Regions from separate parts of the Mesorhizobium sp. B2-6-1 genome, predicted to be linked through region 1. Evidence: riboswitches for the same ligand, from Rfam matches in the RefSeq annotation. Region 1 holds a riboswitch; the other holds the start of a gene.

The links. Region 1 has a riboswitch for S-adenosylmethionine ahead of FJ443_RS10550 (O-succinylhomoserine sulfhydrylase). Riboswitches for the same ligand answer to the same signal wherever they lie in the genome.
Region 2: it holds a riboswitch for S-adenosylmethionine, as region 1 does, so the genes downstream of both, FJ443_RS15915 (homoserine O-acetyltransferase) here and FJ443_RS10550 (O-succinylhomoserine sulfhydrylase) in region 1, are expected to answer to the same signal.

Annotation. Positions count from the first base shown of each region.
Region 1 is NZ_VFUH01000004.1:14,971-29,324, forward strand. It holds gene FJ443_RS10495 (acyltransferase family protein) at 1-1,331, shown strand, start outside; tRNA gene FJ443_RS10500 (tRNA-Gly) at 1,440-1,513, shown strand; gene FJ443_RS10505 (hypothetical protein) at 2,044-2,871, opposite strand; gene FJ443_RS31130 (hypothetical protein) at 3,754-4,119, shown strand; gene FJ443_RS10515 (LysR family transcriptional regulator) at 4,097-5,086, opposite strand; gene chvE (multiple monosaccharide ABC transporter substrate-binding protein) at 5,376-6,446, shown strand; gene mmsA (multiple monosaccharide ABC transporter ATP-binding protein) at 6,545-8,077, shown strand; gene mmsB (multiple monosaccharide ABC transporter permease) at 8,074-9,366, shown strand; gene araD1 (AraD1 family protein) at 9,566-10,558, shown strand; gene FJ443_RS10540 (ABC transporter substrate-binding protein) at 10,774-11,505, opposite strand; gene FJ443_RS10545 (2'-deoxycytidine 5'-triphosphate deaminase) at 11,646-12,740, opposite strand; SAM riboswitch at 12,818-12,895, shown strand; gene FJ443_RS10550 (O-succinylhomoserine sulfhydrylase) at 12,953-14,140, shown strand; gene FJ443_RS10555 (BrnA antitoxin family protein) at 14,159-14,354, opposite strand, start outside.
Region 2 is NZ_VFUH01000007.1:35,953-50,306, forward strand. It holds gene metW (methionine biosynthesis protein MetW) at 1-294, opposite strand, end outside; gene FJ443_RS15915 (homoserine O-acetyltransferase) at 353-1,522, opposite strand; SAM riboswitch at 1,644-1,721, opposite strand; gene hisC (histidinol-phosphate transaminase) at 1,857-2,966, shown strand; gene FJ443_RS15925 (prephenate/arogenate dehydrogenase family protein) at 2,973-3,908, shown strand; gene FJ443_RS15930 (sugar kinase) at 3,905-4,834, opposite strand; gene FJ443_RS15935 (DUF2125 domain-containing protein) at 4,844-5,842, opposite strand; gene FJ443_RS15940 (gamma-glutamylcyclotransferase) at 5,980-6,501, shown strand; gene FJ443_RS15945 (aldo/keto reductase) at 6,620-7,567, shown strand; gene FJ443_RS15950 (LysE family translocator) at 7,654-8,280, shown strand; gene FJ443_RS15955 (1-acyl-sn-glycerol-3-phosphate acyltransferase) at 8,321-9,109, opposite strand; gene FJ443_RS15960 (LysR family transcriptional regulator) at 9,232-10,134, opposite strand; gene FJ443_RS15965 (DUF1348 family protein) at 10,248-10,718, shown strand; gene FJ443_RS15970 (pyridoxamine 5'-phosphate oxidase family protein) at 10,744-11,376, shown strand; gene FJ443_RS15975 (YdcF family protein) at 11,386-12,099, opposite strand; gene FJ443_RS15980 (ABC transporter permease) at 12,199-13,185, opposite strand; gene ftsE (cell division ATP-binding protein FtsE) at 13,178-13,837, opposite strand; gene FJ443_RS15990 (hypothetical protein) at 14,139-14,354, shown strand, end outside.

The DNA.
Region 1 (14,354 bases):
GTTTCTACCTGTTGCCGACGCGCATCTGGGAACTGGCGCTGGGGGCCATGCTGATGCTGAGAAAGCCGCCGGCACTTGCCAGCCAGCCGGCAATGGAACTGATCGGCCTCGCCGGCTTTGCCATGGTCGCCTTCGGCTTCGTCACGATTTCGGAGAGCGACCCCTTTCCGGGCTACAATGCCTTGTTCCCCTGCATCGGCACCGCGCTGCTCATCTATGCCGGCCACGAAAGGGCGGGCGAACAGGGGCCGGCAACCATCGCCACGCGGGTGTTGCAGTTTCCGCCGCTGGTCTGGATCGGCCTCATTTCCTATTCGCTCTACCTCGTTCATTGGCCGATCAATTCTTTCGTCCATTACGTTTCGCTGAAAGCCATCGGCGTGCCGACGATCATCGCCATGACCGTGGCAAGCTTCGCCCTGGCGGCGTTCTCGTGGAAATATGTCGAGCAGCCGTTTCGGCGGAAACGGGCCTACACCGCACCGCTGCCTATCTTCGCCTTTTCCACGACGGCAATCGTCCTGCTCTGCGTCGGCGGCGTGGCCGGGGCGCTCGGCAACGGTTTTCCGCAACGCTTCCCGGACTTTTCAACGGAACGGATCCAGGTTGGCGACTGGCGCAACGGCATCTGCTTCAACGAAGGCTCGAACCGGATCGAGGACTGGAACCTTGCCGCCTGCACCCGAACGAGCGGCTTTGCCACCAATGTGCTGTTGTGGGGCGATTCCTTCGCCGCCCACTATGTCTCGGGACTTGAAGCCAACGCCCAGAAAATCCAGGCTAACGTCATCCAATACACCTATGCCGGCTGCCCTCCGGACCTGACCTATTTTTCCTACGCCCGACCCGCCTGTACCAGCTTCAACGAGCGAGCCCTGTCGATCATCCGCGAAGCCAACATTCAGGCCGTGATCCTGAGTGGCCGATGGACCGACTACGAGGTCAGGGGCTTCGGCGGCCTCCAGAAGACGATCGACCGGCTTCGCCAGATGGGCGTCAAGGTCTACGTCATCGGCCAGTCTCCCGAATTCATCGCCGACGTCCAGAAAATCGCCTTCTTCGCAAGACGAGGAGATACCGCGAACATGTCCTGGCCGATGGCCATGGATCCGGACATCAACAAGCGGGTTCTGCCCTTCGTCAAAGGCGCTGACTTCATAGACCCGCTGACCTATCTGTGCGACGCCGCAGGCTGCTCGTATGCCGATGCCGGCAACAAGCAATTTCTCTATTTCGACTATGGTCACTTCTCTTCCGCGGGCGCCGCACTCGCCATCTCGAGATACTGGCCGAGCTTTGCAGCCGGCACCGAGATCGCGAAAGTGAAATAGCAGGCGGAACCGGCATGCGGCGCGCCGGTCGCTGGGACGGTACCGTGTGGAAAGTGAGCCGCTTTGCGATTGCCCGATGGCCAGCCCTCATGGTAACGAGGCTGCTGCGCGGGTATGATGTAATGGTAGCCTGTCAGCTTCCCAAGCTGAACGCGCGGGTTCGATTCCCGCTACCCGCTCCAGCAAACGTCGCAAGGGCTGGAGCCTGATTGAGAGAACCCTGAAAACCAGCGGTTTTACAGGACTCTGTTCGCTGGTGGCTCCGTCCGGCCTTGGTGGCGGTCCGTTTACCTACATCCGAAGAATGGCTTGTTTTCTTGTGCACTGCACTATATGTCGGATGAGGAATTTGTCTTCCCAGAACGGAACTTCCTGATAGGATGCCGCTTATGGGAACAACCGCTTCGCGGCTGAGATCGGCTAGAAAGCCGACAATTGCGAAGCGACCAGGTTAACGTGGCGTTAACCGTGATGATGCATGTTGTCACGAGTATTGCGTCTCAGTGTGAGCCTGACAGAGGAGCGCGAAGGCAATGCATGAAGCTCGACGCACGGATCTGCAAGTCGAACAGAAGACGGTGAAGGCTACCGGCAGTTCGGTGAACCGTCGCGATATTGTCGATGCTGAATCGAGCATGCTGGTCAAGAACCCTGCTCCGGATTCTTCTCCTTCGCGAAATCCGTCTGAGACTCTGACGCTGGCAATCAGCTGTTAGAAGTCCTCGGGAACCGCATATTCCGCCCAACTGACATGAAGCACCCGGATCAATTTCCGGAGTTCGACTGCGTATGCCCTGCCCTGTGAAAAGTGGCCGAGGGTCGGCGGGTTGGTGGATTCCAACAACTGAAGGTCAAATGTGCTCGGAGGGTTGAGGCCAACCGAGGCCGCATCGTTGACGTCACGGAATAGGCAAGGAAGATGCGTTGCGCCGGCGGCACGCAGTCCGACGGCTCGATGGAATCCATTGTGAAGGTAGCAACGGCCGTTGAACCTGACCACGTGGACGTGCGGCAAGCTTACTCCGAAAAACAGTCCCATAGCTTGGCCGTTCATCACGCCAGCTTGCATCGTCCGAACATTCAGGCTTTTCGAGCGCAGCATGGCAGAGTTGCCATTCAGCACAGCCGAGACCGCTTCATTCACCTGTGCCTGAGGAAGACATATCGGGAAAAGGTCACCCAGTGGAGGAGCGGGTGGGAGAGCGCCGCAATGATGCGCCGATCTGCCATCGTCGACAGTTGCCTGATAGGCAAGTAGCGGCTCGATTTCCACCAGCCGGACAGCGACACCCTGCAACTGCGGAGCGTAGTGGGAATTGTTCAGGAGATCGTCAACGTACCGGTGATGAGCCTGCGGGATGTCCAGGACTTCTGGATGGCCAGCGTTGGCGATGGGCGGTCCCAGCATTCCACGAGCCGCGTTCCACTCCTGAATCAAAGCTGCGTCGGAAGGATCGGCCGGAATGCATCCGTTGCGCAGATGCTGGATTGCATTTCCGATATCCATAAATCCCACGAGGGAGAGGCCTGGATTTGGCATCGATTCCTTCCTGATACTGCTTCGATTCCTTCCATCTATACTATTAGAGCTGTCTAAATGGAAAAAATCCGGCGATCTGATGTAAGGACCCTGACAACAGATTGTCAGGATGTGAGCTTCCCTTGGACCGCGTTCAGACGCTTCATCATATCCTTGATCGCAGCGGAACGACCGACGTAACGGCGGATGATACGGGAGACGTTGTCTTCCTCGTGACATGACCTCAGCGATCTCGCGCTCGGTCAGGCCGTTAACGTAGAACTTCGTCGCCGCAGTGCCGCGGAGATCGTGAAAATGGAGGTCGCAGCCTTCCGACCATACATCCTTCTTAGCCTGGATGAACGAGCTTCCGAGGCCATCCTTGTTCCACGGTCTTCTCATGCTCGAGGTCAGGATGACGGGCGAGCGGAACGGGATGCGCTTCAGCAGGCGCGCAGATCGTCATAGAGGCGGGATCGCAGCCTTGCGGCGGCGTGCGGCCGGATGCGGGCCAGATCGGCATCGGTTCAGATGATCTCCGAGCGCGAGCCGCTGTAAAGCTGCTTGGTAGCCTCGCAGGGGTTCAGCGCAAGCGCGCCGCGGGCGACCTCGAACAGCACGCGCGGCAGACCTGCATGCGCGCGGCGTCGCCTCGAACTTCGCGCGCAGCGCCCGGATCCTCGGCCTGATCTTCTCCGGCCGGTCGCACTTGCGAACCGACAGATTGCCGAAATGATCGGAGATGCGGTCGAGCCATGGTCCCGGGAAAACCGCTCCAGCCGTTTTCCCGGTATCGTTTTAGAGCCAAACACTAACCCAGACGCGCCTGCGCCAGCAGCGGACATGGCGGCGGCCGCGGCGCCAATAGCTGCGGCAGACCCTGCGCCAGGCGCGGCGGCGCCCATGACGACGGTGCCGGCGATGCCACCGGCGATGCGAGATCTGCTCCACCTCGGCTTGATCGTCTCCTTCGAAGACGGCCGCATCAGCCCTGTCGAGGTCGTCCTTGTCGAGCTCGTCAAGGATTCCGTTGCCGTTCGGGACCCCGGCAACTGCTGTGCCGGGCCTGGCCAGGCCTGCAAAAGCAACGGCCCCCGCGACGCCAAGCATTCCAGTAAGAAACAACCGACGTTCCATCAAAATCTCCCGAGTTGTTTATCATCGGCGCATCGTTCCCCGGCTCAAAACGAGCTCCGGCGCGAACGCCGATTGGCCTTTGAACGCACTTACCTGGTTTTTGTTCCGGTCATCCCACTTCGCGCAGGATGAAGTCATGCAGCATCTTTGCCGCCGGCGACAGGGCGCGGTTCTTCACTGTGATCAGGCTGTAGGGCCGGACCTCGATGTCGAATTCGGTCTGGACGACATCGATGGCGCCGGCCAGCCCTTCGGGATTCTGGATGAATTTCGCCACCTGGATCGAGACCGGCGCGATGGCGTCGGAGTGCGCGACCATGACCAGGGTCAGGAGCAGCGAACTGGTGTTGAGGATGCGGTCCGGCAGCGCGATGTTGCGGTTCAGGAAATTGCTCTCCATGGCCTGGCGCAGCGGCGAGCCGCCGGACTGGAAAACCCAGTCATAGGCCGCGGTCTCCTCCAACCGCACCGCCTTGCCCTCGGTCAGCGGATGGCCCCGGCGCACGATCAGGCAGGCTTTCTCGACGCCGATCACACGGGACTCGAACAGCCGCGGGTTGAGATCGTCGGGGATGCGCGCGATGATGAAGTCATGGCGCGACGCGATCAACTCGCGCGCCAGCACGTTGGAGGTCTCGACCTGCATGGTGATCTCGATGCGCGGGTAGATGCGGCGGATTTCGCGGATCGCCGGCACCGCGAGCTCGATCGCGGGCGCCGTCACCGCACCAAGGAACACCGAGCCGCCCTTGCCCGCCTTGAGTTCGGAGATCTCGCGATCGACCTCGCGCATCTCCAAGAGGATGGAGCGCGCGCGCCTGGCGAGCGCCTTGCCATAGGGCGTCAAGGTGACGCCGCGCGGCAGCCTTTCGCAGAGCGTGACGTCCAGCACGGCTTCCATCTCGGCGATCATGCGCGAGGCCGCCGGCTGTGAGATATTCATGACCTGGGCGGCGGAACTGACCCGGCCGTGATCGTCCAGTGCAACGATCATGCGCATATGGCGCAGGCTGAGGCCGCTGCGCAGCAGGGTCTCGCCGTCACCGGGGAGCACCTCGTAACCTTCTGAAATCCCGCCAGGATTGCGCAACGTTGCCATTGATTTCCCTTCGCTCCCAATGCCCTTGAGTTTAGCGTCAACGTATACCAGTTTCGGTATAGCAATCATCAAAGATCGCATTTGACAGTTATGGCAAAGGGACACACCCTTCGCGCGTCCTGGGGCGTGCCAGTCGATGACGAGGAAAATCGTGTCGATTGAAATCAGTCCCAGGGCCGATTGGGAGGATACCGGAGATCGATAGACGACAGCGGCGCTTGCGCTCCTGCTCGCCTGCGCGGCCCGCGAAGCCCCGAGGTGTCGCGTCCATCAACCAGGGAGAGTAATTGTGAAGATCATCAAGACGCTGGCCGCCGTCGCGGCCCTTGGCATCGCTGCCATGACCTATTCGGCGCACGCCGCCGACAAGGGTCTCGTCGGCGTGCTGATGCCCACCAAGACCTCGCAGCGCTGGATCAACGACGGCGATGCCGTCAAGTCCCAGCTCGAGGCTTTGGGCTATACGGTCGACCTGCAATATGCGCAGGACGACATCCCCAACCAGCTCAGCCAGCTGGAAAACGAAATCACCAAGGGTCCGAAGGCGCTGATCATCGCCTCGATCGACGGCACCACCCTGTCGGATGCGCTGCAGAAGGCCGCTGATGCCGGCGTCGTCGTCGTCGCCTATGACCGCCTGATCAAGAAGACGCCCAATGTCGACTACTACACCACGTTCGACAATTTCGGCGTCGGCGTGATCCAGGCGAATTCGCTGGTCAAGGGCCTCAAGGAGCGCTTCCCGAATACCAAGCCGTGGAACGTCGAACTGTTCGGCGGCTCACCCGACGACAACAACGCCTTCTTCTTCTACAACGGCGCGATTTCCGTCCTGCAGCCGCTGATCGACGACGGTTCGATCAAGATCAAGTCCGGCCAGACCGGCATGGACAAGGTCGGCACGCTGCGCTGGCTCGCCGCCACCGCCCAGGCGCGCATGGACAATCTGCTGTCGGCCAACTATTCGGACGGCAGCCGCGTCGATGGCGTTCTGTCGCCCTATGATGGCCTGTCGCGCGGCATCACCGCCTCGCTGCGCGCTGTCGGTTACGGCACGGAGGCCCAGCCGTGGCCGATCGTGACCGGCCAGGACGCCGAGACCGCCTCGGTGAAGCTGATCATCTCGGGCGAGCAGTACTCGACCGTGTTCAAGGACACCCGCGAACTGGCCAAGGCCACCGTCGAGCTCGTCGACAAGGTGCTCTCGGGCGGCAAGCCGGAAGGCCTCGACACCAAGACCTACAACAACGACGTCAAGGTCGTTCCCTCGATCCTGCTGACGCCGCATGAGGTCGACAAGTCGAACTACCAGGCCCTGGTCGTCGACTCCGGCTACATCAAGGCCGACGAACTGAAGTAAATTCGGTTGCATAGCCAGGGGTCCTGCGCAACGCAGGGCCCCTTTTCGTTCACCAGCGACCCCGGTATTGTTGCGGGTCTCGCAGGAGCACTTTACCCATGGCCTCGACGATTTTGGAGATGCAGGACATCACCAAGACGTTTCCCGGCGTCAAGGCGCTGTCGAACGTCAACCTTCGGGTCGAGGAAGGCGAGATCCACGCCGTGGTCGGCGAGAACGGCGCCGGCAAATCGACGCTCATGAAGGTGCTGTCGGGCGTCTATCCCTCCGGCACCTATGACGGCCAGATCATCTTTCAGGGCCAGGAATGCCAGTTCAAAGGCATTCATGACAGCGAACGCAAGGGCATCGTCATCATCCACCAGGAGCTTGCGCTGGTGCCGATGCTGTCGATCGCCGAAAACATCTTCCTCGGCAACGAACACGCCCGATACGGCGTCATCGACTGGAATGCCAACGAGGCGCGCACCAGCGCCCTGCTGAAGAAGGTGGGCCTCAAGGAGGACCCCAAGACGCTGATCACCAATATCGGTGTCGGCAAGCAGCAGCTGGTCGAGATCGCCAAGGCGCTGAGCAAGGAGGTCAAGCTCCTGATCCTCGACGAGCCGACGGCGTCGCTCAGCGAAAAGGACAGCCAGGCGCTGCTCGACCTTCTGCTCGAATTCAAGCGACAAGGCATGACCTCGATCCTGATCTCGCACAAGCTCAACGAGGTGAACCGGGTCGCCGACAAGGTGACCGTCATCCGCGACGGGCGAACCATCGAGACGCTGTCCAGGAAGGACATCTCGGAAGACCGCATCATCACCTCGATGGTCGGCCGTTCGCTCGACGACCGCTATCCGCCGCGCGAGCCCGATATCGGCGAGGTCGTGTTCGAGGTGAAGAACTGGTCGGTCTATCACCCGCTCCACGCCGAGCGGCAGGTGATCAAGGGCATCGACATCAATGTGCGCAAGGGCGAGGTGGTCGGCATTGCCGGGCTGATGGGCGCCGGGCGAACCGAATTCGCCATGAGCCTGTTCGGCCGCTCCTATGGGCGCCGCATCACCGGCGAGGTGCTGCTCAAGGGCAAGCCGATCGACGTCTCCTCTGTGAGCAGGGCGGTCGAACACGGCATTGCCTATGTGACCGAGGATCGCAAGACCTACGGCCTCAATCTCATCGACCATATCAAGCACAACATTACGCTGGCCAATCTCGGCGGCGTGTCGCGCCACAGCGTGATCGACGATTTGCGCGAGCTTGCCGTCGCCAACGACTATCGCAAGCAGACCAACATCCGCGCCTCCAGCGTCTATCAGATGACCGGCAATCTTTCCGGCGGCAACCAGCAGAAGGTGGTGCTGTCGAAATGGCTGTTCGCCGACCCGGAAGTGCTGATCCTGGACGAGCCGACGCGCGGCATCGATGTCGGCGCCAAATATGAAATCTATACGATCATCGCGCGCCTTGCGGCCGAAGGTAAGGCGATCGTGGTCATCTCGTCGGAAATGCCAGAACTGCTCGGCATCACCGACCGCATCTATGTCATGAACGAAGGCCGCATCGTCGGCGAAATGCCCGCGGCGGACGCAAGCCAAGAAAGAATAATGCGCGCCATCGTTCGGGGAGAAGGAAAAGCAGCATGAGCACGGAAAGCGCCCCCGCCCCGCAGAGCAACGTCGCCGAAGATGTAGGGCAGCGTCCACGCATCGCCGTATCGGCGCTGGCGACGAACCTGCGCGAATACGGCCTGATCCTGGCGCTGATCGCCATCATGGTGTTCTTCCAGTTCACCACCTCGGGAACGCTGTTCAAGCCGGTGAACCTGAGCAATCTGGTGCAGCAGAACTCCTTCATCATCGTGATGGCGCTCGGCATGCTGCTGGTCATCGTATCGGGTCATATCGACCTCAGCGTGGGGTCCGTGGCCGGCTTCATCGGCGCGCTGGCGGCGATGATGATGGTGATCTGGCCTCTCGGCATATTCAGCAACCCGCTGGTGGTCTCCATCGTCTGCCTGATCGTGGGCGGCCTCATCGGCGCGGCGCAAGGCTACTGGATCGCCTATCACCGAATACCGAGCTTCATCGTGACGCTGGCCGGCATGCTGATCTTCCGCGGCATCTGCCAGGCGCTGCTCGGCGGCGGATCTTCGGTCGGGCCGCTGCCGCCCGAGTTCAAGGCACTCAGCTCCGGCTTCATTCCAGATGTCATCGGACCGCTGACGCTGATCCCGCCAACGGTGAATGCAGCCGGCAAGACGATTATGGGCAGCGGCCTGACGCTGCACATGACGACGATCGTGCTGGGCCTGATCGCCGTGCTGGCCTATGCCTATTTCGGGCTGCGGACGCGACGCAAACGCGAACGCCACGGCTATGAGGCCGAGCCCTTTACCCTGTTCGTCATCAAGACGCTGGTCGGCAGCGCGCTGGCGCTGTTCCTGGTCTACCAGTTCGCCAGCTATCGGGGCCTGCCGGTGGTGCTGCTCGTCATGGGCCTGCTGATCTCGCTGTTCGTCTTCGTCACCAAGCGCATGACGATCGGCCGCCGCATCTATGCGATGGGCGGCAACGCCAAGGCCGCGCAGCTGTCGGGCATCAAGACCGAGCGGCTGACGCTTTACGTGTTCGTCAATATGGGCGTGCTGTCGGCGCTTGGCGGCCTGATCATCGCGGCGCGCCTTGGCCAGGCCGTGCCGGCGGCAGGCCTCGGCAGCGAGCTCGACGTCATCGCCGCGGTGTTCATCGGCGGCGCCTCGGCGATGGGCGGCGTCGGTCAGGTCATCGGCGCGGTGGTCGGCGGCTTCATCATGGGCGTGATGAACAACGGCATGTCGATCATGGGCGTCAATGTCGACTGGCAGCAAGTGGTCAAGGGCCTGGTGCTGCTCGGCGCCGTGATCTTCGACGTCTACAACAAGAACAAGGCCTGAACAGGTTTCAGGCGAGGCAAGCAGGAGGCATACGGTCGCGGCGCTGCCGGCAATTCGCCGGCTTGAAGAAGTCCTTCAGGGACCGGGCTCGCGAGCGCAATCCGGACGACGAGTTCAACCCGTGGCACGGCCAGTCCGAGCCGCGCAGGTCAGGGTTTGCCAGAAGGCAGCCATGCCAAGATATGAGAGAGGACTGATCATGCTGATCTCGCAGATTCTCGACGACGCCGAGACCATCCGTGTCGTTGCACGCACGGGCGGCAAGACCCGGATCATCAACGGCGCGCGCAGCGTCTATTCGCTGGCGATGGAAGCCGCTCGTACCGGCGTGGGCCTTGCCGCGCTGATCGAACGCAAGGGACTTGGCGAGACCGTCGATCTCGACGCCGCCTACAAGAAGGGGCGGCTGCTGTCGCCGATCAATCATCCCGATCCGGCGCATCTGCATCTGACCGGCACGGGGCTCACGCATCTCGGCTCGGCGGCAACGCGCGATTCCATGCACAAGAAGCTCAGCACCGACGGCGAAGAGCAGCTCACCGATTCCATGAAGATGTTCCGCATGGGGCTGGAAGGCGGCAAACCCGCGAAAGGCCAGATCGGGGTGCAGCCGGAATGGTTCTACAAGGGCAATGGCACGATGGCCGTGGCGCCGGGTGCCGCGCTCCTGTCACCTGCCTTCGCCAAGGATGCCGGCGAGGAGCCCGAGGTTGCCGGCATCTATGTCATCGGCGACGACGGCGCGCCGTTCCGGGTCGGCTTCACGCTGTCCAACGAATTTTCCGACCATGTGACCGAACGCGTGAACTACCTCTTCCTCGCCCATTCCAAGCTGCGCAACGCCTCCTTCGGACCTGAGATCCTGGTCGGCGACCTGCCCGCCGACATCAGGGGCTCCTCACGCATCTGGCGCGACAGCAAGTTGATGTGGGAAAAGCCGTTCCTGTCGGGCGAAGCGAACATGTCGCACACCATCGCCAATCTCGAACACCACCATTTCAAATATTCGGCTTTCCGCCAGCCGGGCGACGTGCATGTGCACATGTTCGGCACCGCGACCCTGTCCTTCGCCGACGGCATCAAGACCGAGGCCGGCGACGTGTTCGAGATCGAGGCCGGCGATTTCGGCCTGCCGCTGCGCAACCCGCTCGAAATCGAAAAGCCGGTGAAGGTGGCGGTGAAGGCGCTCTGAGGGTGGCCATCATTTCCTTCTCCCCTGTGGGATCCGAAGGACGGGGCGAGACCCGTGGCTTGCCCCAGGGCAGTGGATCAGCGCGCAGCGCCGAGACGGTTGAGGGGTGCTGGCCGGAGTGAGGCGTTGGCGTTCCCTGGAACACCCCTCATCCGACCTCGCTTCGCGAGGCCACCTTCTCCCACAAGGGGAGAAGGTAAGAAGCGTCTCAGATCTCAATAAATATCGAAATCGAAATACTTGTCCTGGATCTTCTTGTAGGTGCCGTCGGCGACGATGGCGTCAATGGCTGCGTTGAGCTTGTCGCGCAGCGCCGTATCCTCGAGGCGCACGGCAATGCCGGCTTCGGTCTCGGTGCCCTTGACGTCGCCGACCATCTTGCAGCAACCGTCGCTCGCCTTCTTCATCCAGTCCATCAGCACGAACTTGTCGGAAAGGACGGCGTCGAGGCGGCCGTTCTGGAGATCGGTGATTGCCTCTTCCTGGGTCGGATAGAGCTTCGCTTCGGCGCCGGCCTTGCCATAGACGTCCTGGGCGTAATTGGCCTGCGTGGTCGCCGCCTGGGCGCCGACCGTCTTGCCGGTGAGTGCCGCCGGTTCGGTCGAGGCGATGTCGCTGTCCTTCAGGGCGACGAGCGACAGCGGCGTCGTATAGTATTTGTGGGTGAACGCAACCTGCTTCTTGCGCTCCTCGGTGATGCTCATCGAAGCGATGATGGCGTCGAACTTCTTGGCCTGCAGAGCCGGTATGATGCCGTCCCAGTCCTGGGTGACGATCTCGCATTCGACCTTCATCTGCGCGCACAAGGCGTTGGCGATGTCGATGTCGAAGCCCTCGACCTTGCCGTCGGGCGTGATGGTGTTGAACGGCGGATAGGCGCCCTCGGTGCCGATCTTGATTTTCTCCGCCGCATGCACCGACAGGACGCCGGCACCAAGCGTCAGCATGGCGGCGGCCGCCGTCGATACGATCCATTTCGAAATCTGCATTTTCATTCCCCTTGAGCGCCGCCACGTCGGCGGCCGGCGAGGTAGCCAAGCATGGCGAGCCGGCGCAGGCAAGTATCTTGCCTGACGGTGATGAGCGTTCAGGGCGCGGCGCGAAAGTGCTTGGACAGCTTCAGGCCCTGCGCCTGGTAGTTCGAGCCGAGCTCGGTACCGTAAAGCGCCTGCGGCCGCTTCAGCATATGTTCGTAGACCAGCCGGCCGACGATCTGGCCATGATCGAGGATGAACGGCACCTCATGGCTGCGCACTTCGAGCACGGCGCGGCTGCCGGTGCCGCCGGCCGCCGAGTGGCCGAAGCCCGGATCGAAGAAGCCGGCATAGTGGACACGGAACTCGCCCACCAGTGGATCGAAGGGCGTCATTTCGGCCGCGTAGAGCGGCGGCACATGCACCGCTTCCTGGCTGACGAGGATGTAGAACTCGTCCGGATCGAGCACCAGCTCGCCGGCGCCGCTCTTGTGGATCGGCTCCCAGAAGTCGACGATCTCCTGCGCCGCGCGTTTGTCGACATCGACGAGGCCGGTATGGTGTTTGCCGCGATAGCCGACCAGCCCGTCACTGTCGCCGTTGAGATCGATCGACAATGCGATGCCGCCGCCGGAGATGTTCGGCGGTTCGGTGGCGACCAGCATTTCGGCCCGGTGCAATTGATGCAACTCTGCTTCCGAGAGCAGCGCATTGCCGGTGCGGAAGCGTATCTGCGAAAGGCGCGAGCCGGCGCGCACGACGATCGGGAAGGTGCGTGGGCTGACTTCGAGATAGAGCGGACCATGATAGCCGGCGGCGATCTTGTCGAACTCGTGGCCGCGATCGGTCATCACGCGGGTGAAGATATCGAGCCGCCCGGTCGAGCTCTTGGGATTGGCGGACGCCGAAATTTCCGCCGGCAGCGCCAGGCTTTCGAGCAGGGGCACGATGTAGACGCAGCCGGTTTCCAAAACGGCGCCGTCGGCCAGGCTGATCTCGTGCAGCTTCAGCCGGTCGAGTTTTTCACTGACCTTGTGGTTGGGACCCGGCAGGAAGGACGCGCGCACCCGCCACGCCTTGTCGCCGAGCCTCAGATCGAGGCTGGCCGGCTGGATCTGGTCGGCGTCGAGCGCACGCGACGACTTCAGCGCGCCGGACTGGAACAGCGCCGCAATGTCCTGATCGGGAAGAATTCCTGTCTGCCGCAAAGTCTGGCTCCGCTCTGCTGGTACAAGTCTCTTAATGAAGCCGGCAATTGACGCAAGCGTGGCGCGGGTCTAAAGGGTCGTTATCCCGTGGTGATTTGGCCGGTCGGCTTGCAGCCACGTTAAACAAGTCGCTAAAGGACCGTCGGGCCGCAAGGCCGCATGGACCGGTTGCGACTTTTTCGCGGCCGGTTTTTTTGTGTTTGGATAGGACGATGACGAGCAAGACGCGCAACTGGAAGCCTCAGACCGCACTCGTGCATGGCGGGACTCTGCGTTCCGGCTTCGGTGAAACTTCCGAGGCGATGTACCTGACCCAGGGCTATGTCTATGAAACGGCCCAAGCCGCCGAAGCCCGCTTCAAGGGCGAGGAACCGGGCTTCATCTATTCGCGCTACGCCAATCCGACCGTCGACATGTTCGAGAAGCGCATGTGCGCGCTCGAAGGCGCCGAGGACGCGCGCGCCACCGCGTCCGGCATGGCGGCGGTGACGGCAGCACTCCTGTGCAGCGTCAAGGCCGGCGATCATATCGTTGCGGCGCGCGCCCTGTTCGGCTCCTGCCGCTGGGTGGTCGAGACGCTGGCGCCGCGTTACGGCATCGAGGCGACGCTGGTCGACGGCACCGACATCGCCAATTGGGAAAAGGCGGTTCGGCCCAACACCAAGCTGTTTTTCCTGGAAAGCCCGACCAACCCGACGCTTGAGGTGGTGGACATCGCCGCCGTCGCTTCGCTTGCTAATTCGATCGGCGCGCGGCTGGTCGTGGACAATGTCTTCGCCACGCCGCTGCAGCAGAAGCCGTTGCAGCTCGGCGCGCATATCGTGGTCTATTCGGCGACCAAGCACATCGATGGCCAGGGCCGATGTCTCGGCGGCGTCATTCTGTCGGACAAGAAGTGGATCGACGAGAACCTGCACGATTATTTCCGCCATACCGGCCCCAGCCTGTCGCCGTTCAATGCCTGGACGCTGCTGAAGGGCCTGGAAACGCTGCCGCTGCGCGTGCGCCAGCAGACGGAGAGCGCCGGCAAGGTCGCCGATTTCCTGGCCGAGCAGCCGGAGATCGCCCGCGTGATCTATCCCGGGCGCGCCGACCATCCGCAGGCTGACGTCGTGAAGAAGCAGATGTCGGGCGGCTCCACCCTGATCTGCTTTGACGTCAAGGGCGGCAAGCAGGGTGCCTTCGCCTTGCAGAACGCGCTCGACATCGTCCTGATCTCGAACAATCTCGGTGACGCCAAAAGCCTGATCACCCATCCGGCGACGACGACGCACAAGAACCTCAGCGACGAAGCGCGCGCCGAGCTCGGCATCGGACCCGGCACGCTCAGGCTGTCGGTCGGGTTGGAAGATACCGACGATTTGCTGGACGACATCGCGCAGGCGTTGAAGGCCCGATGAGGACTGGCAGACCGAGGATTACAGGCCTGCCGCTTTGCGCAACGCTTCGTTCATGCGCGTCTGCCAGCCATCACCACCGGCCCTGAAACGGTCGACAACATCGGCGTCGAGGCGCAACTGTACCGCACGTTTGGGTCGCGCAAGCGGCGGTCGGCCAACTTTGCGGCGCGAAGCGGCATCGGTCGGCTGCGCATCCGGATCGGCCTCGGCGGCG
Region 2 (14,354 bases), on a different contig from region 1:
CGGGTTGCGGGTCGCCTGCAAGGTCTGCGACAGGACGACGAAATCAAAACCCTTGTCGGGATAGAATTCGAGATCCTTGTCGGCGTCGCCTTGCACGACCGAGAGGCCGCGCGCCACACATTCGTTGACGCCGCGCTGCGACAGCTCCAGTCCGCGGCCGTCGATCTGCTTGGTCTCCTGCAAAAGCTCGAGCAGCGAGCCGTCGCCGGAACCGACGTCCAGCACCCGCGATTGCGGAGGGATCAGACCGGCGATCACCTCGAGATCGACGCGCTGGGCGCGGTTGACGCTCATGGCTTGCCCCTTGTCGTGGCGCATGATCCTTGATGCACAAGACTGTAACTTTGCCGGGTCACGCGCCGAGCCCTCTCGCTCGCGCGGCCGAGCCGATGAAGCCATTGATGGCGGCGAACAGTTCCGGCTCGTCAAGCAGGAAGGCGTCGTGCCCGCGATCGGTCTCGATCTCGACGAAGGACACCGACGCGCCGGCGGCATTCAGCGCATGGACGATCGAGCGGCTCTCCTCTGTCGGAAACAGCCAATCCGAGGTGAACGAAACCAGGCAGAAGCGTGTCTTGGTGCCGGCAAAAGCATCGGCCAGCCTGCCGCCATGGTCGGCGGCGAGGTCGAAATAGTCCATGGACCGCGTCATGTAGAGATAGGAATTGGCGTCGAAGCGGTCGACGAAAGTCATGCCCTGGTGACGCAGATAGCTCTCGATCTGGAAGTCGGCGTCGAAGCCGAAGGTCAGAGCTTCGCGGTCCTGCAGGTTGCGGCCGAACTTCCGGTGCAAGGCGGCTTCCGACAGGTAGGTGATGTGGGCGGCCATGCGCGCCACGGCGAGCCCCTTTTCCGGGCGTTTGCCGTGGTCGAAATACTTGCCGCCATGCCATTCGGGGTCCGCCATCACGGCCTGCCGGCCGACCTCGTGGAAAGCGATGTTCTGCGAGGAATGACGCGCGCCGGTGGCGATCGGCAGCGCCGAGAAAACACGCTCCGGATAGCTCGACGCCCATTGCAGCACCTGCATGCCGCCCATCGACCCGCCGAGCACGCAAAACAGTTTTTCGATGCCGAAATGATCGATCAGCATCTGCTGGGCACGCACCATGTCGCGGATGGTGATGACCGGAAGGTCGAGCCCATAAGGCTTGCCGGTGGCGGGATTGGTGGATGCCGGGCCGGTGGAACCGAGGCAGCCGCCGATGACGTTTGAGCAGATGACGAAGAAACGGTTGGTGTCGATGATCTTGCCGGGGCCGATCAGCACTTCCCACCAACCCGGCTTGCCGGTCACTGGATTGGTGCTGGCCACATGCTGGTCGCCGGTCAAAGCGTGGCATACGAGAATGGCGTTGGAACGGGCGTCATTCAGCGTGCCGTAGGTCTGGTAGGCGATCTGGAACGGCGACAGCAGCGTGCCGGCGTCGAGCTTGAGCGGCTTGTCGGCGCCGAAGCGCACGACCGGACTCGACGGTTGGTCTGCCTCGTTGTTGGTTCTGCCAGCGCGCTGAGCGGCCATCTCGTCTCTCTTGCTGCACCCTTGCCTTTTACGGAAATCGCTACCGATGTCAGCGCGGCCGATGCGTTCGTCCGGCCGGCCGCGGACAATAAAAAACCGGCAATGCCTTCGCAAAGCCGGTTACGTCACGCAAACGGCCCTTTAGCGAATTGTTTAACGTGGCTGCAAGCCGACCGGCCAAATCACCACGGAACTGTTGCTGCCCTTCTAGAACTCGCCTGCCCCGCCGTCAATGCCAACTGCTGGCACCACTGCCACCTCTCGACATTGCCGGCCATGGCTTGTATTTCCGCAGCGGCTTCCAGGACGGAAGCGTTCTCGACGGATTTGCGATATGAGCCAGACCCCGGACAAGGCACGTCCAACCCCGCGCGCGGGCATCATGGACATCGAGGCCTATGTGCCGGGCAAGAGCTCGGCCCCCGCCGGGGTGGACAAGGTCCACAAGCTGTCGTCGAACGAGAACCCGCTCGGCCCCTCGCCGAAGGCAATCGAGGCCGCGCGCGAGGTCGCCGCCAAGCTCGACGTCTATCCCGACGGCACCGCCCGGCGCCTGCGCGAAGCAATCGCCGAGGTGCATGGTCTGAACGCACAGAACATCATCTGTTCCAACGGCTCCGACGAGATTCTCGGCTTGCTGGCGCAGACTTATCTCGCGCCCGGCGACGAGGCCATATTCACCGAACACGCCTTCATGGTCTACAAGATCTACATCCAGTCGGCGGGGGCGACGCCTGTCGCGGTCAAGGAGACCGAGGAGCGCGCCGACATCGATGCGATCTTGGCGGCCGTCACGCCACGTACGAAGATCGTGTTCCTCGCCAATCCCAACAATCCGACCGGCACTTACGTGCCGTTCCAGGAGGTGCGCCGCCTGCATGCCGGCCTGCCGAAGAACGTGCTTCTGGTGCTCGATGCCGCCTATGCCGAATATGTCAGGCGCAACGACTATGAGGCCGGCATCGAGCTCGCGGGCAGCTCTCAGAACGTGGTCATGACCCGCACCTTCTCCAAGATCGGACTTGGCGGGGCGCGGATCGGATGGATGTATGGGCCGATGCACATCGTCGACGCGATCAACCGCATACGCGGTCCCTTCAACGTCAATGCGACGGCGATCGAGGCCGGCATCGCCGCCGTCCGCGACCGCGCCCATATCGAGCGTAGCGTCGCGCATAACGAGACCTGGCTGGCCTGGCTGAGCGAACAGATGACCGGGCTCGGGTTGCGGGTGACGCCGAGCGTCGGCAATTTCCTCCTCATTCATTTTCCCGACGACGGCAAGCATTCGGCCGCGGCGGCGGACGATTATCTCACCCAGCGCGGCTACATACTGCGGCGTGTTTCGGGCTATGGCTTTCCCAACGCACTGCGTATGACGGTCGGCACCGAAGAGGCCAATCGCGGCGTTGTCGCGGCACTCACGACATTCCTGAAAAGCTAAAACGCCATGGCATCACCGATGTTCGAAAAGATCGCGCTGGTCGGCATCGGCCTGATTGGCTCGTCGCTGGCCCGCGTCATCCGCCGCGAGGGCCTGGCCGGCCATGTCGCCATCTCGACGCGCAGCGCCGCGACGCTGGCGCGGGCGCAAGAGCTTGGGCTGGGCTCCTCCTACGCCATAGATGCCAAGGAAGCGGTCCGCGATGCCGACCTGGTTATCGTCTCGGTGCCGGTCGGCTCGTCCGGCGCGGTGGCGCAAGAGATCGCGCCGGCGCTGAAGAGGGGCGCCATCGTCACCGATGTCGGCTCGACCAAGGCTTCCGTGATCGCACAGATGCAGCCGCATATACCCGGTGGGGTGCATTTCATTCCCGGCCATCCGCTGGCCGGCACGGAGAAATCTGGGCCCGATGCCGGTTTCGCCGATCTGTTCGACAACCGCTGGTGCATTTTCACCCCGCTGCCGGACACGGATCCGGACGCGCTGGAAAGGCTTTCCGAATTCTGGCGCCGTTGTGGCGCCAACATCGACACGATGGATCCGCAGCATCACGACATGACACTGGCCATCGTCTCGCATTTGCCGCACATCATCGCCTACAACATCGTCGGCACCGCCGATGACCTGGAATCGGTGACCAAGACGGAAGTCATCAAATATTCCGCTTCCGGTTTCCGCGACTTCACGCGCCTCGCCGCCTCCGATCCGACCATGTGGCGGGACGTGTGCCTGCACAACAAGGACGCGATCCTGGAAATGCTGGCGCGGTTCTCGGAGGATCTGGCTTTTCTGCAGCGGGCGATCCGCTGGGGCGACGGCGACAAGCTGTTCGACCTGTTCACCCGCACCCGCGCCGTGCGACGCTCGATCATCGAGGCCGGCCAGGACATCGACGTGCCGGATTTCGGTCGCCAGGCGGTCGAGCATCCGGCGAAAAACTAGGCTCCTTCAGGCCAGGTCGCCGCCATCATCGCCAGTGTCTCGGCACGATCGGGCGCGCCCAGCCTGCCGCCGAAGCGCTGGCATTTGAGCGCTGCGGCCGCGCTGGCAAAGCGTAGCGCCTGCTCGATCGGCATGGCTTGCGCCAATCCGGCTGCGAATGCGCCATGAAAGACGTCGCCGGCTGCCAGCGTATCCACCACCTTGACCTTTGGCGCAGCGACGTGGCGTACGCAACCGGCCTGCCTGTCATGCCACCAGGTTCCAGCCCCGCCGGCGGTTACCGCGACGAAAGCGTCGGTGCGCGACGCAAGGTCGGCGCATGCGGCCTGCGGGTCCAGCGCCTGGCCGCAGACGATGCGCGCCGCCGGTTCGGAGGCGACGATGTGCGAGGCGAGCGGCAACAGCCGCTCCAGCACTGCCAATGGCGCGGTGTCGGCATCGAGGATCCCAGGGCGGCGGGCAGCGCGCGCAGCGCTGAGCGCCAGCGCCGCCGCACCCGGCCAGCGCACATCGACCAGCACGGCATCGAAAGCCGTGAGATCGGCGACCGGCAAGCCGTCGGGATCGGCCTGAGCGCGCTGATCGTAGAAAGGCACGATGATGCGCTCGCCATGGCCGTCGACAAGGATCGCGGCCAGCGCCGAGGACGCTCCGGGGACGCGACGGACGAGGCTGCAATCGACGCCCTCCGCCTCGATGCCCGATATCAGCTGGTCGCCGACCTGATCATCGCCGGCGCTCGCCCAAAGCCACACTTCGGCGCCCAGCCGGCGTGCGGCGCAGGCGGCACTCGTGGCCATGCCGGAAGCGATCTGGACGCCATCGGCGGCCATGAACTTGCCCTGATGGATGGGCAGCGCTTCGACGCGAAGAATGGTGTCGAGCGTCAGCGCGCCGACGCTCAGGAGTTTTGCCGGTCTGTCCATTGGGGATGCTTAGTCGACCGGCGTGATCTTGCCCAGCGGGATAAAGCCGAGCGAGGCCTTGCCCTTGACCACCTTGAGCGGCATCGACGGTTCGTTGCCGAGCAGCGCCAGGGCGGCAAAGCCTTGTTCGATCTGGTTCTTCTGTTCGGGTATGGCGGCCCCGAGAATGGCGGCCACGGCTTTCGGGTCTTTCAGCCTGATCATCAGATCGGCATCGACTAGGCCCTCGGCGTCGACCGACAGCGGCCCGGAAACGGTGACGTGCGCCGTGCCCGACGACAAATCGAGCCTGCGGATCTCGACGGCCTGGCCGCGCAGGCTTTTCAGTTGCGTGCCGATCAGGGCCAGGCCGTTCTTCAGCGTCGCCTCGCCACTGGCGTCGAGCGGCGGCAGGACGCGGCCCCCGATCGCATCGGGGTCGATCTCCAGATCGCCGAAGCTGCCGATATAGTCGATATCCCTGCCGTTCGGCTGCAGCTGGCCCGCCGCCTTGCCGGCGCTGAACAGTTGCACCGGATCGGTGTCGTCGGCCGGATCGGTCTGGCCGGACAGGCCCTCGGCCGTGAGCGAAATGCGTCGCGGCAGCGGCCATGAGAGCTTGACGTTGGCCTTAAGATCATCCCAGTCGATCCACAGCGGCACCATGCCCGGAACCGAGGTCCTGAGCGGACCGCGCAGGTCCGCGACCGGCGACAGCGGCTGGATGATCTGGGCGACGGCGTTGAAGGAGCCGGCAGAGGCGGCAAGGTTCTTGGCGTCGTCCTCATAAGCAAGATTGTCGCAGGAGACGGCGAAGCTCAGGGGATAACCGCTGACCTGGAGATTGGCGCAGCCGGCCTCGATGCCACTCTTGTTGAGCGTGGCGACCGCCTTGTCGGCTTCGCTCCGGACCCTGTCGGCGAGATAGAACCAGCCGCCGCTGTAGATGGCGAACAGCGCGATGACAAACGCTGCAAGCCAGAACAGGCGGCGGCGATGCTTCGGCTGGCGTTCGTCAGTGGACGTCATGCTGCGGTTCTCGTTCACGCATGGGGGCTGTGGGCGGGCTGTCGATTCTGGCAACGACAATAGGTAGACAGAGATGGACGGAAAAAACACCGATTCCGGTGTGGTGTTGCCATTCTTACGCAATCAGGCACGGCGATATGGGCGATTTTTGGGTGTTTGGCTATGGTTCGTTGATATGGCGGCCGGGGTTCGCGCATGTCGAGACAAGGCGGGCGCGCCTGCATGGCTATCGTCGCGCGCTGTGCGTCTATTCCTTCGTGCATCGCGGCACGCGGGAACGTCCGGGGCTGGTGCTCGGCCTTGACCGCGGGGGTTCCTGCGTCGGGCTGGCTTTCCGGGTGCCGGGCGAGTTGCGGGACGAGGTCATCGCCTATCTGCGTGAGCGCGAGCTGGTCACCAATGTCTATCTCGAGCGCATGCTCAATGTCCGCCTTGACGGCGGCGGCACGGTCGAGGCCGTGGCCTATATCGTCGACCGCAATCATGAGCAGTATGCCGGTGCGCTCGATGCGGCCCACGCCGCTGATGTGGTGCGCGGCGCTGTCGGCCAATCCGGCAACAATGAGGACTATGTGTCGAGCACGCTGGACCATCTCCGGGCGCTCGGCATCCGCGATCACTGGTTGGAAGACGTGGCCAGGCGGATCGCGCCTTTGTGAAGCGCTGGCTTGCGGAAAAATCCGGCGAGGTCTTTGACCTCGATGCGGCGAGACCTAGGTTAGGCTCCGACTCTCAACGGGCGATAGCCGCCCAATCCCACCAACACGGAGATCAGCCTTGCAGAAACGCCGTCTCGGTCGCACCGACCTTTCCATCGCGCCGCTGGTTCTGGGCGGCAATGTCTTCGGCTGGACCGCCGACGAGAAGACGTCGTTCGACCTGCTCGACCGCTTCGTCGGCGCCGGCCTGAACGCGGTCGACACAGCGGACGCCTATTCGCGCTGGGTGCCCGGCCACGAGGGCGGTGAATCGGAAACCATCATCGGCAAATGGATGAAGGACCGCGGCAACCGCGATAAGGTCGTGGTGATCACCAAAGTGGGCTCAGACATGGGGCAGGGCCACAAGGACCTGTCCGCCGCTTACATCGAAAAGGCCGTCGATGCATCGCTGAAGCGGCTTCAGACCGAGTTCATCGATCTTTATCTGTCGCACTGGCCGGATCCAACCACGCCCTATGAGGAAACCCTCGGCGCCTATGAAAAGCTCCTCGCCAAGGGCAAGATCCGTTATGCCGGCTGCTCGAATCTCGACGCCGGCCAGTTGCGCGCCGCGCTCGACGTGGCAAGCCTGCGCAGCCTGCCGCGCTATGAAGTGCTGCAGCCGGAATACAATCTCTACGACCGCTCGTCGTTCGATGGCCCGCTGCGCGATCTCTGCATGGCGGAGGACATCGGCGTGATCACCTATTTCAGCCTGGCCAAGGGTTTCTTGAGCGGCAAATACCGCAGCGAGGCCGATCTCGGTCAAAGCCCGCGCGGCGGCGGCGTGAAAGATTACCTCAATGCGCGCGGTATGCGCATCCTCGCGGCACTCGACGCGGTGTCCGCCAGGCATTCGGCCAAACAGGCGGAAGTGGCGCTTGCCTGGGTCATTGCCCGGCCGGGCGTCACCGCGCCTATCGCCAGCGCCACCAAGCCTGAACAGATGGACAGCCTGATCAAGGCGGTGTCGCTGGAGCTGAGCGCCGACGACATGGCCGAGCTCGACAAGGCGAGCGGCTGAGCCGTCAGCAGCGCGCACGATCGTCCAAGACGGTCGCCCCGACCTTGCCATACCGTCATTGACGCTTGGCAAGACAGGAGGCGCGGATGGCAGGCCCGCTTTTTTCGCAGCCGGATATGTGGCGTCAGCTCGTTGCGCTGATGCTTGCCGCTACGGCCGTCATGGGCAGCCCGGGACCGGCGACGATAAGCGTCATCGCCGTCGGCGCGGCTTTCGGCCTGCGCCGTTCCCTGAGCTACGCCTTGGGGGTCATCCTGGGCACGATCACCGTGCTTCTGGTCGTGGCAAGCGGGGTGAGCGCCATGCTTGCCGCGATGCCGCCGCTCGCGCCGCTGCTTGTCGCGGCGTCGGCTGCCTATATCCTCTATCTCGCGTTCAAGATTGCCAGCGCGCCGCCCCTGGCGGCGGATGCCGGCGAGGCCGCGCGACCGACATTCACCGGCGGGTTCCTGCTGGCGGTGGCCAACCCGAAGGCTTATGTGGCCATCGCCGCGGTGTTCGCCGGCGCGTCCGCGGATTCGGGCGCCGGCGCCATCGGCACCGGGCCGAAGCTGACCGCTCTCGCATGCATGATCGTCGCCATCCATGCCGTGTGGCTGCTTGCGGGCGCTGCTTTCGCGCGCTTTCTTCGCAGGCCGGTGGCTTCGCGCATCATCAATCTGGTCTTTGCCGCGACGCTGGTGCTGACGACCGCACTGGCTGTGTTCGCTTGAACGTTGCGCGAGCCGCCATCGGCGCGCCGAAGGCCGCACTTCAGGCTTTGGCGCCGAGTTCCCGCAGCCGCTTGACCGCCGTCGGCGGCAAGGCGGGCGGATTGGGTGCACGGGACGCGTCGATGAGGAACTGGTCGCAGGCGGTTTCGGTTTCGCCGATCAGCCGCCGCATGAATTCCTCCTTGTCCAGGCCCGGCGGGATCGGCGGCAGGAAGCGCGCCTTGATGGTGCCGGGATAGCGCAGGAACTTGCGGCGCGGCCAATAGAGGCCGGCAACATGGGCGACCGGCACCACGGGAATGCCGAGCTGCGCATAGATTTCGACGATGCCGTATTTGTAGGCGGGTTCGTCGCCGGGCGCGCGGCGGGTGCCTTCGGGATAGATGATGAGCTGCCGCGGGTTGCGCGCGATTTCTTCCTTGGTCGCCGCAACCACCGCCTTCAGCGCCTTGGAGCGGCTGCCGCGGTCGACCGGGATCATGCGCATTTTCAGGATGTACCAGCCGAAGAACGGAATCCAGGTCAGCTCGCGCTTCAGAATGTAGAGTGGATCCTGGAGATAGGGGAAGAAGGCGATCGCGTCCCAGAAGGACTGGTGCTTGGGCGCCAGGATGAAGGAACCTTCGGGCAGATTTTCCACCCCGGTGATGTCGCTCTTGGTCCCGGCGATCTTGTCGTAGAGCCACATCGAGGTGCGCGACCAGAACTTCGGCACGAACCAGGCGCGATGGCGCGGCGACAGGAAATAATAGGGAGTCCAGAGGATCATCTGGACGATCAGATTGATGTAGAAGACGAAGTTGAACGCCAGCGATCGGACTTGGAGCATTGGGGGAGGCCCGGTAAGGAGGTGTGCGTTGGTTACACCAAGCGGGCGCAAAAAGGAAATGGCCGAAGATGCCCCCGAACGGCGCCGAAAGACATTTCGGCTTCGCCCACGGCCCAGCCGCGCTACATCAGCCGCGCCAGCCTTTCTTTCAGGCGCGGGGCGGCGAAGTCAAGAAATGCGCGCAGCTTGACCGGCAGCAAGCCGTGGCCTGCGTGCACCAGGCTTACCGGCCAGGGTTCCGGTTCGAACTCCCGCAGCAGCACGCGCAGCGCGCCTGACCGCACCGCCGCGTCGACCTGGTAGGACAGCACCCTCGTCAGCCCGACGCCGGCGAGCGCGGCATCGATCGCAGCTTCGGCGGTGTTGACCTGAAGCCGCGAGCGGACCCGAATCGGCATCTCGGCCTTCCCGACGGTGAAGCTCCATGTCGAGAGCGCGCCCGGCCCTTCGAAGGTAATGCAGCTGTGGGACTCGAGGTCCGCAAGCGCCGTCGGGGCGCCGCGTTCGGCCAGATAGCCGGGGCTCGCGCAAACGACACGGCGGATCGTACCGATCCGCATGGCGACAAAACTGGAGTCGGGAAGCCGGCCGATGCGGATGGCGAGGTCGAAATGGTCCTCGACCAACTGGGTTATGCGGTCGGCCAGCGTCAGGCGGATGTCTACGTCGGGATAGGCGGCGAGGAAGCCGGTCACGACCGGCAGCACATGCAGGCGGCCGAAGACGACCGGCGCGGTGATGGCCAGTTCGCCCGTCGGGGCGCTGTATTCGCCGGCCGCCATGCGCTCGGCCTCGCCGACCTCGCCCAGGATGCGGCGGCAGGCGGCAAGATAGGCCTGGCCCGCATCGGTCAGCGTCAGCCGGCGGGTGGAGCGGTTCAGAAGGCGGGTCTTGAGATGCCGTTCCAGGTCGGAAACCTTGCGGCTGACCGTCGCCAGCGGAATGCGAAAACGGCGCGCGGCTGCAGACAGGCTGCCGGCCTCCGCCGCGGCGACAAAGAGCGACATGGCTTCGAGCCGGTCCATCGATTCTTCCGGAAATTGGAAGGATAGATTACAAATATGGCATCTACATCTGTCTGATGGAAGCCTCCATATTGGCCGTGACGCAGACGACCCGGGTCAAGAAAGGAATTGTCATGTCGCAAGAGCGTCCGCCGCTGCCGCCATTCACCGCGGAAACCGCCGCGCAGAAGGCGCGCATGGCCGAGGATGCCTGGAACTCGCGCGATCCAGCCCGTGTCGCGCTTGCCTATACGGTAGACAGCCGCTGGCGCAATCGCGCCGAGTTCCTGCAAGGCCGCGATGCCATCCAGGCTTTCCTGACGCGCAAATGGAGCCGGGAACTCGACTACCGGCTGATCAAGGAGGTCTGGGCTTTCCATGGCAACCGTATCGCGGTGCGTTTCGCCTATGAGTGGCATGACGACAGCGGCTCGTGGTTCCGCAGCTATGGCAATGAGAACTGGGAATTCGACGAATATGGGCTGATGCGGCTGCGCATCGCCAGCATCAACGACCTGCCGATCGGCGCTGCCGACCGTAAATATCACTGGCCGCTCGGCCGACGGCCGGACGACCATCCGTCGCTGTCTGAACTCGGGCTTTAACCTCTCCGGGTAAGAAAGGCTACCGATGGACGCGCATGCTTTTACCAGCGACGTCGCTTTCACGCCGACCGTCAAGGCGATCCAGGCCCGCAAGGGCTCTCGCCAGGCCTATTCCCGGGTCGAGGAGCGCGGTGGCTGGCAGTCGGTGATTACATCGGACCTTGCGGCCTTCATCGAGATGCAGACCAGCGTCTTCCTGTCGACGGCCAACGGTGTTGGCCAGCCCTATATCCAGCATCGCGGCGGGCCGGCCGGCTTCCTCAAGGTGCTCGATGAAAAGACGATCGGCTTCGCCGATTTCGCCGGCAATAGACAGTTCATCACCCAGGGCAATCTCGCCGACAATCCGCAGGCCTTCCTGTTCCTCATCGACTATGCCCATCGCCGGCGTGTCAAGATCTGGGGCACGGCGCGTGTGGTGGAAGGCGACGCCGAGCTGATGGCGAGGCTGATGCCGCGGGATTATGCGGCACGGCCCGAACAGGTCATCCTGTTCACCGTGGCGACCTGGGATGCGAATTGTCCGCAGCACATTCCGCAGCGCTTCGAGGCCGCTGACGTGGCGGCGGCGCTGGCCGAACGCGACAGGCGGATCGAACGGCTCGAACAGGAAGTCGCTCGCCTGCGGCAGGCGCCGGGATCCGTCGTCACCAAATGACGAGCAGGTTCAGCTGCCGGCGGCGATCTCGGCCAACGCGATGCCGTCCGGCGTCGGCTTCACCGGAACGATGCCGCGCGCCAATGCCAGCAGATATTTATTGTATTCGGTGAACAGCACGCGCAATGCCCGCGGCTTGGTCAGCCAGCCGCCATTGTCGAGATTGCTGTTGACCACCGGATAGGGTTCGAGCTTGGCCTTGTGCAGCAGCCGGCCCATTTCCAGCAGGCTGCGCGGCATGTGGTAATTGTTGGTGACGAGGATCACCGTGCCATAGGCATGGCTCTCGACCCATTTGGCGCTTTCCTCGGCATTGCCGATCGTGTCGAGCGCGGCGCGGTCGATGTCGACGCAGCAGGAAAACAGCCTGATGTCACCGCCGGTCGCGGCCTGAAGCTGACGCCGGCTGGCGGAGGGATGCACACCGCTGATCAAAAGCCGCGCGCCCTTGCCGGACGCCAGCAGTTCCATCGCCGCATCGAGGCGCGATTGGCCGCCGGTCAACACGATGATCGCGTCGGCCTTGGCCGGGTTGGCAGGGGTGGTCAGATGGCTGACGGTGTTGGCGAACCAGCCGAAGCCGCCGGCAAACAGGGCGACCAGGGCAAGCAAGGCGAAAGAAGAAACGCGCAGCACGGCCGAAACCCGGCCGCGTCCATGCGGACGCGCCGCCAACGCCGGCATCGGTCCAACGGTACTGGTCGAGTCCCGCACCTCCATCATGGCATGGTTAATCCCGAAATGCGGCCTTTGGTAGGTAAAAATCGCAATTTGCGTTACGGCGGTTCTTCATGCGTGATCGATCCTGGTTATTCGACGTCGTCATGCTTCAGGCTGGCGCACGTCGATGTCGCTGAGATAGGCAACGACGGTGGCGTGCGAAGTTGCAGCCGTCAGCCCGCCGATGACCAGCACCATCAGCACGACACCGAGATAACCGGCCGAGCCGATGGCGAAGTTGCCGAATAGCGCAGTCGCCTGGTCGGCCTGCGGGGTCGCCATGTTGCGCGAGGACCACCAGGAAAAGACGATGAAGACGGCGACCGCGGCGGCTCCGCCGGCGGCCGCGCCCTTCATGCCGGTGATCAGGAAATGGCGACGGAACTCGCGGGCGATGAAACGCGCTTCGGCGCCGACGAAATGCAGCACCTCGATGATGTGGCCGTTGCCGGCCATGGCGCCGCGCGTGGCGAACACCACGGTCAGCACCGTCGCCGAGAGCATCAGCGCCAGCACCGCGATACCGATGGTCACCGTGGTGCGGGCCATGGCCACCAGCCGGTCCACCCAGGTGCGGTGATCGTCAAGCGATGCGCTCGGCAGCTTCGGCGTGATCGCGGCGCGCATGGCGGCGAAATCGGGCGGGTTGCTCTCGTCGATGGTGACGATGATCAGCCGCGGCACCGGCAGTTCGTCGATGTTGAGGCCCGAACCCAGCCACGGCTCCAGCAATCTGGCGGTGGCGTCGCGGTCGATGATCCTGGTCGCCTTCACGCCGGGGAATTCGCCGGCGATCTGCGAGGCCTGGGCAAGGGCTGCCTCCATGTCGAGGCCGTCGACCGGCTTGATCTGGATCGTCGCCTCGCGCGAGATCTGGTTTTCCCAGACCGAGGCGGTGTCGCGCACCAGGGTAACCGCGCCGAAGGTCAGGCAGGACAGGAAGGTCATGATGGCGATGACCAGCACCAGGGCGCGGCCGGCGATGTTCTGCGCCGGCACGATGGGCGCCATCTTGCGCTGGACGCGCGGCCTTGGCGCGGCCGCTTCGTCGGCCTGTGCGTCGAGGTGTTCGGCGGAAAGCTCAGTCATAGATATCAAGCCTCCCGCCGGCCAGGATCATGCGGCGCGCATCGACCTGCTCCATCAGGCCGAGATCGTGGGTCGCGATCACCACGGCGGTGCCCAGGCGGTTGAGTTCGATGAAAAGCCTGAGCAGGCGTCGCGCCAGCGGCGGATCGACATTGCCGGTCGGCTCGTCGGCCAGCAGGATCTCCGGCTGCTCGATCAGGGCGCGGGCGATCGCGGCCCGCTGCTTCTCGCCGCCCGACAGGACCGGCGGCAGCACATGCATGCGTTCGCCGAGCCCGACCCATTTCAACAGCTCGGTGACGTCGGTGCGATAGCTCGCTTCCTCGCGCCCGCGCACGCGCAAGGGCAACGCGACATTCTCATAGGTGGTCATGTGGTCGAGCAGGCGGAAATCCTGGAACACCACGCCGATACGGCGCCTGAGATGCGGCAGTTCGGCGCGCGAGATGCGGGAGCGGTCCTTGCCGAAGATGGTGATCAGCCCACGCGTCGGCTTCAGCGACATGAAGAGAAGCCGCAGCAACGTCGTCTTGCCGGCGCCCGAAGGCCCGCTCAGGAACTGGAACGAGCGCTCCGGTATGTGCAGGGAAATGTCGCGGAGGATTTCCGGACCCATGCCATAGCGGAGGCCGACATTTTCGAAGCGAATCACTTTCGGCGACCTGAAATTCCTAGAGCGTGATGCCGAAAAGTGTGAGGCGGTTTTCGGGCGACATCATGCTCTATCACTCTAATTCGGAGGCGGATTCAGATTTCAGGTCGATTTGACCTGAAATCGGAATCCGTCGGCGGCAAGCCGGCCTGTTCTGGGAAAAGACCATCGGCCGGCATGGTTAACCGGCGGTTAATTAGCGGGTTGTTTCGGCTCGTCACAAGGGCTCCGGTGGGGAAGCATTAACCATTTGCCTTTACGCAAAAGAAACGAAAAGCGAACGTGCTGCAATGCTGGGGCCATGATGGCTGAGGATCGAACCGCGCGCCCGGTTTCCGGCGAAATCATGACCGATCCGCCGGCAAATGCCGCGCCGGAGCGTATCCTGCGCGCTGGCGCGGCGGATATCGTCGATGCCGACTATGTGGTGGTGCCGCGGGCCGCGCCCCATGCCGAGGCCATTTCACCGCGGCGCGTGATGTCCATGCCATCCCTCGAAGGCATGGACATGCTGCGC